4 regions of the Mesorhizobium sp. M0037 genome follow, and region 2 is predicted to be linked to each of the others. Evidence: predicted binding sites of a transcription regulator. Region 2 holds the regulator's gene; each other region holds the start of a gene.
What was found. Region 2 encodes PhoB, which activates phosphate uptake and scavenging genes when phosphate is short. Its sites were predicted from a motif close to TGTCATNNANCTGTCAT; they were not measured.
Positions count from the first base shown of each region.

Region 1 (2,176 bases), on a different contig from region 2:
TCGGGCGCGGCGCATAGTGGCCTTCGAGATGGTCAGTGTGCAGCTCGACCAGGCCGGGAATGATGTAGTCGCCGCCCATGTCCTCGCCGCCCATGCTCCCCCCGGTGTGGCCGGTGCCGGCGTCGACGCCGGAGATAAAACCGTCGCGCAGCACGAGCGACCCTTCGACGATCTCGTCGGCAAGCACGATGCGGGCGTTGTGGAGAACAGTTTCGGCGGTCATTCAGGCAGTCCTTGCTTACTCGGACGAATTGCGGTCAGGCGGTTTTTCGGGCAGCGCGGCGGCCGAGCGCATGATGCGAAAGCACCATGAACGGAGCGCCCGGTTCGGTTTCGACGAACAGCGTCAGCGCATCCACCAGCACCGGCTGCTGCAGCACATCGGCGAACAGGCTGTCAATTGCCGCGCGCAGACGTTGGCTTTCCTGCGGCCCGGCCCGGCCGGACAGTGTCATGTGGAAGCGAAAGGTCTCAAACACATAGGGATAGCCCCACTGGCAGAGATTGCGGAACTCGGCCGGCCTCAGCGAATCCGGGCTGCGCCGCTCGATCTCGGCCTCGGTGAGCGGCGCGCGAAAACGGTCGAAGCTAAGCACGACATCATCGGCGAAACGGTTGAGCGGCGGCAGCGGGCCTTCCGGCAGCAAAGCGAAGAAACCATCGATCTGGCTGACGACCAGGCGCGGGATGGTGACCGTCGGCATTGCTTCGGCAAAGGCGTCCAGCGCCGCGCGCAACGAGCTTTCGGTTTCGTTGGCGGCCAACCGGAAGGGCGCTTTCAGCGTCGCATGAAAACCGTAGCGCCGCGCCGATGCGGTGTGAAAGGCGACTTCGGCCGCCGACAGCTCGCCCACCGCCTCGACCGGCCTCGCGGCGGCGCCAAAGGGGTCGCGGCCCAGCCAGTTGGCGGCGATCCGCGCCAACGGCTCGTCCTGCCTTGGGGTGAAATAGATGGCGTAGCGCATCGAAAATCCTCGTCAGCCCGCTGCCATAGGTGATTTCCATGACGGATTGACGAAGCTTATGCGGGTTTTCGAAGGCAAATCGACCCCATGGATCGTTAGCCGACGATTTTTCGCTGCTGGACTAACAGCTTCCGGCGCAAGCGAAGGCCGATCAGGCCTTCGTCAGCCACTCGTGCTCGGGCGCGTTGTGGAACTTCCACGTCCGCTTCGGCCCGGCCATGACGTTGAGGTAATAGAGGTCGTAGCCGTGGCAGGCGGCGCAGGGGTGATAGCCCTTGGGCACCAGCACAACATCGCCGTCCTCGATCGCCATGGCTTCGTCCAGCTCGCGGGCGCCGGTCTTGTCGGCGTCGGTGTAGACGCGCTGGAAGGCAAAACCCTGCGGCGGGTTGAGGCGGTGGTAGTAGGTTTCCTCGAGATAGGATTCGGCAGGCAGATTGTCCTGGTCGTGCTTGTGCGGCGGGTAGCTCGATGTGTGGCCGCCGGGCGTGATGACCTCGACCACCAGCAGCGAGTCGGCGGGCTTGCCCTCGGGCAATATGTTGGTGACGTAGCGCGTGTTGGTGCCTTTGCCCCGAGTCTCCTGGCCGAGGTCGTCGGGTGCGATGACGCGAATGGGCAAGCCGCCGCCCAGGCCCGGCGCCGAGCAGACCGCGAGTTCGAGATCGGTGTCGGCGGTGACCGACCAGTCCGAACCCTCCGGGATATAGACCGACCACGGCTTGCCCTCGAAGGGCGACATGCGCTCGCCGAGCAGGCCGAGTTCCTGGCCGCCGGCCTTTGCCGTGCCCTTGCCGGTGACGAACACCAGGCAGACTTCGCGATCCTGCGTCTTGCCGGATGCGGTCTCGCCCGGCTTCAGCCGGTGCAGGTCGAAGCCGACATAGGTCCATCCGGCGCTTTTGGGCGTGACATGGGCGACGCGGCCATGGCCCTTGTCGGCTTTGACGAGCAGTTTCGACATGTTTTGTCTCCTATCGCAAGTCTTCGAGGTCGGCCTCTCAACTTCGTCATCCTAGGGCGAAGCAGGAACGAAGCTCCGTCGCGAAGACCCTAGGATGACGAAGCGAGGGACGTTCCGGCAATCACCGACGTAGGCGATACGCCAGGTGTCGAGTGTCCGACCCGCAAGCCCTTCCGAGCCGCGGCCGCTTCATTCCTTCGGTTCGGCGTCCGCCTTCGCTTCGCCGGTCTGCGGTCGATCAGGCGCA
Region 1 covers NZ_JAMYVB010000006.1:251,351-253,526, reverse strand. Annotated here, with positions in the region: gene NKJ78_RS12780 (alpha-D-ribose 1-methylphosphonate 5-triphosphate diphosphatase) at 1-223, opposite strand, end outside; gene NKJ78_RS12775 (DUF1045 domain-containing protein) at 258-965, opposite strand; gene iolB (5-deoxy-glucuronate isomerase) at 1,117-1,929, opposite strand; gene NKJ78_RS12765 (DUF3329 domain-containing protein) at 2,119-2,176, opposite strand, start outside.
Region 1: NKJ78_RS12775 (DUF1045 domain-containing protein) is a predicted target of PhoB. The motif match lies at 1,004-1,020, and genes of this name have one in related genera.

Region 2 (2,176 bases):
TGCAGCAGGCGGCGCGCGTGTCGCAGCGTACAGCGATGTTCCATCTCGGCTATCTCGTCGAGGAGGGCGCCACCGACAAGATGTTCACCAACCCCGACGACAAGCGCACCCAGGACTACATTACCGGCCGCTTCGGCTGAGCCGTCCGGCGGGTGAATTTTCAGGCACGAGGACCAAGATCATGGGTGAACATACCGTCGCCTCCTTCGATGAAGAGCTCGGGCAGATCAGCAAGCTGATCCGCGACATGGGCGATCTGGCAGGCTCGATGGTCAGCGGCTCGACCAGGGCGCTGCTCAATTCGGACAATGCGCTGGCACAGCGTGTCGTGTCCGACGACGCCATCATGGATGCGCGCCAGCGCGAACTGGACGACCGCGCCATCACGCTGATCGCCAAGCGCCAGCCGATGGCCAACGATCTGCGCGCCGTGGTCGGCTCGATCCGCATGGCGGGCGACCTCGAGCGCATCGGCGACCTCGCCAAGAACATCGCCAAACGCGTCGGCACCGTGGGCTTGAGCGTCACGCCGCGCGACCTCTCGCACTCCATCGACGCCATGGCGCAACTGGTGCTGATCCAGGTGCAAGGCGTCGTCGAGGAATATGCCGCCACCGATGCGGCAGCGCTTGCAAAACTCAGGAATGACGACGAGCGCATCGACGTCAAATACACGTCCGTGTTTCGTGAGCTCTTGACCTACATGATGGAAGACCCTCGCAACATCACCGCCTGCACGCATCTCTTGTTCTGCGCCAAGAATCTTGAGCGCATCGGCGATCATGTCACCAACATCGCCGAAAATGCGTATTATGTGCTGACCGGCCAGCAATTGCCCGCCAATCGTCCGAAGCAGGACGAGACGGCGATGGCCACGCCGGCCTGATGAGGGTGAACTGCCTATGATCGCGCCACGCATCATGGTCGTGGAGGACGAGGAGCCACTAGGCGTGCTCCTCCGCTACAACCTCGAATCCGAAGGCTATCAGGTCGAGGTGGTGACACGCGGCGACGAGGCCGAGATCCGCCTGCAGGAAAACGTGCCCGATCTCCTGGTGCTCGACTGGATGGTGCCGGCTGTTTCCGGCATCGAGCTCTGCCGGCGGCTTAGAGTGCGGCCCGAAACCGAGCGGCTGCCGATCATCATGCTGACCGCGCGCGGTGAGGAAAGCGACCGCGTGCGCGGCCTGTCCACCGGTGCCGACGACTATCTGGTCAAGCCATTCTCGACGCCGGAGTTCATGGCGCGCGTGAAAGCGCTGCTGCGCCGCGCCAAGCCGGAAGTGCTGTCGAGCGTGCTCAAGGTCGGCGACATCGTGCTCGATCGAGAATCGCACCGGGTCTACCGCAAGAAGAGCGAGATCAGGCTCGGACCGACCGAGTTCCGGCTGCTCGAATTCATGATGCGCCATCCCGGCCGCGTGTTCTCGCGCAGCCAACTGCTCGACAATGTCTGGGGCGAGACGATCTATATAGACGAGCGAACCGTCGACGTGCATGTCGGGCGGCTGCGCAAGGCCGTCAACAACGGCCGCATGCCGGATGTCATCCGTACCATTCGCGGCGCCGGCTACGCTATCAGGGAAGACTAGGATGCTGCGCGTCGCGCCGTTGCCGGCCATTCAGGCGACATGCTTGCCGGATTTCGCCTGAATGCCCGGCGCGAAAATCTCCTGGTCGACGAAGCCGAGCGCGCGCATGGCGCAGCCTTCGCGGATCAGCGGCAGCTCGTTGGGCTCGGTGTCGAAGGAGATCGATTTCGAGTGCTGGCCGCCGGCGGTCTGGGCGATCGCTTCGCGCAATGCCGGTTCGATCAGGTCGAAGGCGGCGGCGCTGACGCCGACCATGGCGACGGGTGCCGGATCGATCAGAGCAAACAGGCTGCCGAGGCCGAAGCCGAGCGCCTCACCGGCCCTGCGATAGGCTTCGCGCTCCGGGCCATCGGTTTCGCGGGCGCGCGCGGCGAGTGCGCGCATATCAGCGTCGCCGATATCGACCGGCTCGGCATCCTCGCCCATCATTTTGGCGCTGCGCCAGATGGCGTAGTTTCCGGCATAGGCCTCGACGCAGCCGCGCCGCCCGCAGCGGCAGAGCGCGCCGCCCGGACGGTGGATCATGTGGCCGAACTCGCCGCCCGAGGAATGGGTGCCGGTGAACAGTTCGCCTTTCAGCACCA
Region 2 covers NZ_JAMYVB010000013.1:14,282-16,457, forward strand. Annotated here, with positions in the region: gene pstB (phosphate ABC transporter ATP-binding protein PstB) at 1-140, shown strand, start outside; gene phoU (phosphate signaling complex protein PhoU) at 182-886, shown strand; gene phoB (phosphate regulon transcriptional regulator PhoB) at 903-1,592, shown strand; gene NKJ78_RS19655 (ROK family protein) at 1,623-2,176, opposite strand, start outside.

Region 3 (2,176 bases), on a different contig from region 2:
AGGCGCTGAAGGCAGCCGGGTAGGCCGCGAGGCGTCACGCTCCCGACGAAGCCTCTTCCAGCTCGGCTGCCTTGGTGCCGATGATCATGGTGTTGCCGCGCCAGTCGACGGCGCCGCTCAGCCAGCCGCGCGCCCAGATGGCGGGAAGCATCATGTCGCGGACCATCATCGCCGGGACCATGCGCAGCGACAGGTGCCAGCCCTTGGCCGCGGCCAGCGCGCATTCGGGAATGTAGGCCGCCGCCAGCACGGCCAACACCGTGGCCGGCAGGCTGATGCCGGCACTTGCGGCCGCCACCAGCGCCAACGCCAACGGCACGGCGACGCCGGTCAGGATCTCGGGTGCGAAAAACAGCGGGAAGGTGACGCGGCGCAACCGCGCCCAGCGCGCCTGACGCGACCAGATGTCGGGAAGTCGGCGCTGCCCCAGTGGTTGCTCGAAAGGCGAGGCAACGAGATTGACGCGCAGGCCCAGTCCGTTGACCAGCTTGGTTGCAGCAGCATCCTCGGCGATCTCGGCGGCCAGCGCGCGGATACCGCCACTGGTATCGAGCATCGGCTTGTTCCACAGCATGCTCTTGCCTTGGGCAAAGCCGAGACCGAGCGCCTCGCCGGCATATTGCCAGCGCGCCTGCAGCGTGTTGAGGAACGCGCATTCGACCTCGGCCCAAAAGCCATCCGGCCGAGAGCCGATCGGCGTCGAGCAGATAAGCCCGGTATTGGTCCGCCAGGCCGCCATCATGTGCTGGACGTAATCCCTAGGCATCAGCACGTTGGAATCCGCGAGAATAACCCAATGGTAGTGCGCCGCTTCCCAGCCCTTGACGCAGTTGTTGAGCTTCGGGTTGCTGCTGACGCGGTCGTCGCCGATCAGCAGCCGGGCCGGCACGTTGGGAAACAGGACGATCGCCCTGTTTATCAGTTTGACGACGGGATCGTCGGCGTGAGCGACGCAGAAGATCAGTTCGTAGCGCGGCCAGTCGAGCGAGAAAGCTCGCTGCAGCGTCTCTTGTGTGAACGGCTCCACGCCGCGCGACGGCACGACGATCGAGACCGGTGGCTGCTCGTTGGACGGCGGAGGGATGAGACGGCGCGCTTTCAGCTTCGACGATGCAAGCAGGATGCTGGCGAGATTGGAAAGAAGCAAAGCGGAGGAAGCGAAGGCGGCTGTGAGAGCTGGTTCCATCGAGATCTGGTCACTCCGGAAAGGCCGCTCGCGGCTGCTTTGTCAGTCGACAGATGGGCCTTGAGTCGCCGGCAAGGTTTGCGCACACCAACATTGTCATGTGTCACTTAAATGACATTGTTTGTCGGCACCTGCGCTTTGAGGCTGGCAGGACATGCCGCTCTGCGCGTATCAAACCGCATGGCGCGACAAATGTTCCCTGCTGCGCAACCGGAGCAGCCCATGTATCGCGCCGTCACGCGCAACATCGAAGTGCAGGTCAGACCGTTCTACCTGGAGGACCGCTCGGACCCGGCGGAGAACCGTTATGTCTGGGGCTACCAGGTCACGATCGACAACCAGTCGGACGATTTCGTGCAGCTTATGTCGCGTTACTGGCACATCACCGACGGCAGCGGCCGGGTCGAGGAAGTGCGCGGCGCCGGCGTGGTCGGCGACCAGCCTGAGCTCAATCCCGGCGACAGCTATCAATACACGTCAGGCTGCCCGCTCTCGACGCCCTCCGGCTTCATGGTCGGCCACTACACCATGCGCAACAAAAAGGGCGAGACGTTCGACGTCGCTATTCCCGCGTTTTCGCTGGATCTGCCGGGGACCCGACGGACGGTGAATTAGGGGTTTTCTCCCCGTCACTATACGGGGAGAAATGCCCGGCAGGGCAATGAGGGGCAGCGCCAGACTCATGAGGTTATCTTCCACGCACATGACCTGGCTATGCGCGGCCATTCACCAAAGTTCGCGCTGCCCCTCATCCGCCCTTCGGGCACCTTCTCCCCGTGAACGGGGAGAAGGAAAAGACTTCACTGAGCTGCGAATTCCGCCGGGTCGAAGTCGTACTGCTTCGAGCAGAACTCGCAGGCGACGTGGATGCCGCCATCTTCGGTGCTGTCCTTGATCTCCTGCGCGGAAAACCCCTCGAGGATGCCGCGTATCTTGTCCCTTGAGCAGGAGCACTGGTCGGCGACCGGCACGCCGCCGAAGACGCGCACG
Region 3 covers NZ_JAMYVB010000004.1:63,040-65,215, forward strand. Annotated here, with positions in the region: gene NKJ78_RS08835 (O-succinylhomoserine sulfhydrylase) at 1-23, shown strand, start outside; gene NKJ78_RS08840 (ceramide glucosyltransferase) at 35-1,186, opposite strand; gene apaG (Co2+/Mg2+ efflux facilitator ApaG/CorD) at 1,409-1,801, shown strand; gene NKJ78_RS08850 (Hsp33 family molecular chaperone) at 1,987-2,176, opposite strand, start outside.
Region 3: NKJ78_RS08840 (ceramide glucosyltransferase) is a predicted target of PhoB. The motif match lies at 1,287-1,303, and genes of this name have one in related genera.

Region 4 (2,176 bases), on a different contig from region 2:
CCGAGCCACCGTCCTCGCTCATGAGATAATCGACGGCAGGAATCGCCTGCTGGTTCGGGGCGGCGCCGGTGTAGAACACGTTGCGCTCGCTTTCCTCGCCCTCATACTGGACGGGGTAGAACAGGATGTTGTCGAGTTCCGAGAACACCGGCAACACCGATTTGCGCGACACCGAGGTCCAGCAGCCGAACACGGCGGCGACCTTGTCCTTCGAGATCAGCTCGCGCGCCTTTTCGGCAAAGAGCGGCCAGTTGGAGGCCGGATCGACAACGACCGCCTCGAGCTTCTTGCCGAGCAGACCGCCCTTGGCATTCTGCTCTTCGATGAGCATCAGCATGGCGTCTTTCAGCGTCGTCTCCGAAATCGCCATGGTCCCCGACAGCGAATGCAGAATGCCGACCTTGATCGTGTCTTCGGCGGCCTGGGCCGGAGACGACATCGACAGGCCGGCGGCGACCACGCCGGCCGAAAACATTTTTGTTATTGTGGAGAAATTACCCCTCATACCGAAGACTCCCAAGCTGTTTGATTGCACCGCGATAATGCAATGCAACTGCCGTGCCAAACGCAAAGGCGCCGCTCACGAAGATGGAATAGCCGAGCGTTATCAGCCGGTTGGTATATTAGCCTCGAGAAAACAGTGGTAGCCGGCGAAAATTGATTGAGGCAAATTTGCGCAGCGCACATGGCTTTTGCCTAATTTTTGCCCAATTGAGACAAATGCCTAGTTTTTGATCTCCGGCCGTGTGTTCCGGGCTAACAATGTTGCGGTACCGCGCAAAAATAGGGCAAGCTCGCCCTTCAAAAGAGTGACGTCATGACATCTCGCACCTCATGCATTTCCGGCATCCTGCTGCTGATGGCAACGAGCGGCGCCGCGCGCGCCGATTTCAGCGAGGGCAAGCTTCCGGACGGCACCTATCATTGCGAGGTCTATTTGCTCGGCGCCTTCCTCAACCTCGGCGACATCACTATCAAGGGCAATGTCTATAGTGGTCCGGTGACATTCGGCACCGCGACGCAAGGCTACAACTATCAGATGAATGCCAATGGCGAGATCACCTGGCTCGGGCCGCTGGGCGGCTATACCACCGGTGGCAACTCCGTCTCCATGACACAGGCAACACTGGACGGCGAGACCGCCCCGTCATTCGACATCATTCTGAAGCAGCCCGACGGCGCCTTCACCGCCTCGACCTGCACCAAGGGCTGAGCGATGCGTAGTGCCGCGCCCAGTTGCGGCAAAAACTTCCTCTTATGTCATGTGAATGTTGCCTAGGCAGACTAGGGCAACGGTGCGCCGTAACATCCACCCTGAGAGGCAGACACCATGGCCAATGCACCGTCTTCATCCTCCCCCGTCATCCGCGAAATCATTGCCGAGCGCGTCTCGCGCCGGTCTCTTTTGAAAGGCAGCCTCGCCTCCGGCGCGCTGATTGCCGGCGGCAGCTTTGTCGGCTCCTTGTTTGCCGGCGAAACGCATGCCGCCACAGCGCAGTCGACGCTCGGCTTTCCCGAGCTGAAACGGGTCTACGGCAAGACCCATGCCGCCGCCGAAGGCTATGAGACGACCATCGTCGCGCGCTGGGGCGACCCGCTTGCAGCCGGCCTCGCCGAATTCGACGGCAACAAGGTCGCGGCGGAGGAACAGGAAAAGCGCTTCGGCTACAATTGCGACTACATCGCCTTCATGCCGCTGCCCAAGGGCACGGTGAATTCCGATCATGGCCTGCTCTGCGTCAACAACGAATACATCTCGCCCAATGTGATGTTTCCGGGGATGACCGAGGGCGATGCCGGCAAGACGATGACCAGGGAACAGGTCGATCTCGGCATGGCCGCGATGGGCCATTCGATCGTCGAGGTGCAATTGAAGGACGGCAAGTGGGCAAGCGTGGCGGACAGCCCGCTCAACCGCCGCATCACCGCCAACACCGAAATGACCGTTTCCGGACCGGTTGCCGGCCATGCGCTGATGAAAACTTCGGCCGACCCGACTGGCACGAAAGTGCTCGGCACCAGCTATAATTGCAGCGGCGGTTTCACCCCCTGGGGTACGGTGCTGACCTGCGAGGAAGGCGTGTCCGACATTTTCGGCGGCGACCCGAAAAAGGCGCCGACTGCCGACCTGCTCGACCGTTACGGCTTCGACGGCTCCGACATCTATGGCCGCGGC
Region 4 covers NZ_JAMYVB010000001.1:626,337-628,512, reverse strand. Annotated here, with positions in the region: gene urtA (urea ABC transporter substrate-binding protein) at 1-505, opposite strand, end outside; gene NKJ78_RS03230 (hypothetical protein) at 818-1,213, shown strand; gene NKJ78_RS03225 (PhoX family protein) at 1,331-2,176, shown strand, end outside.
Region 4: NKJ78_RS03225 (PhoX family protein) is a predicted target of PhoB. The motif match lies at 1,259-1,275, and genes of this name have one in related genera.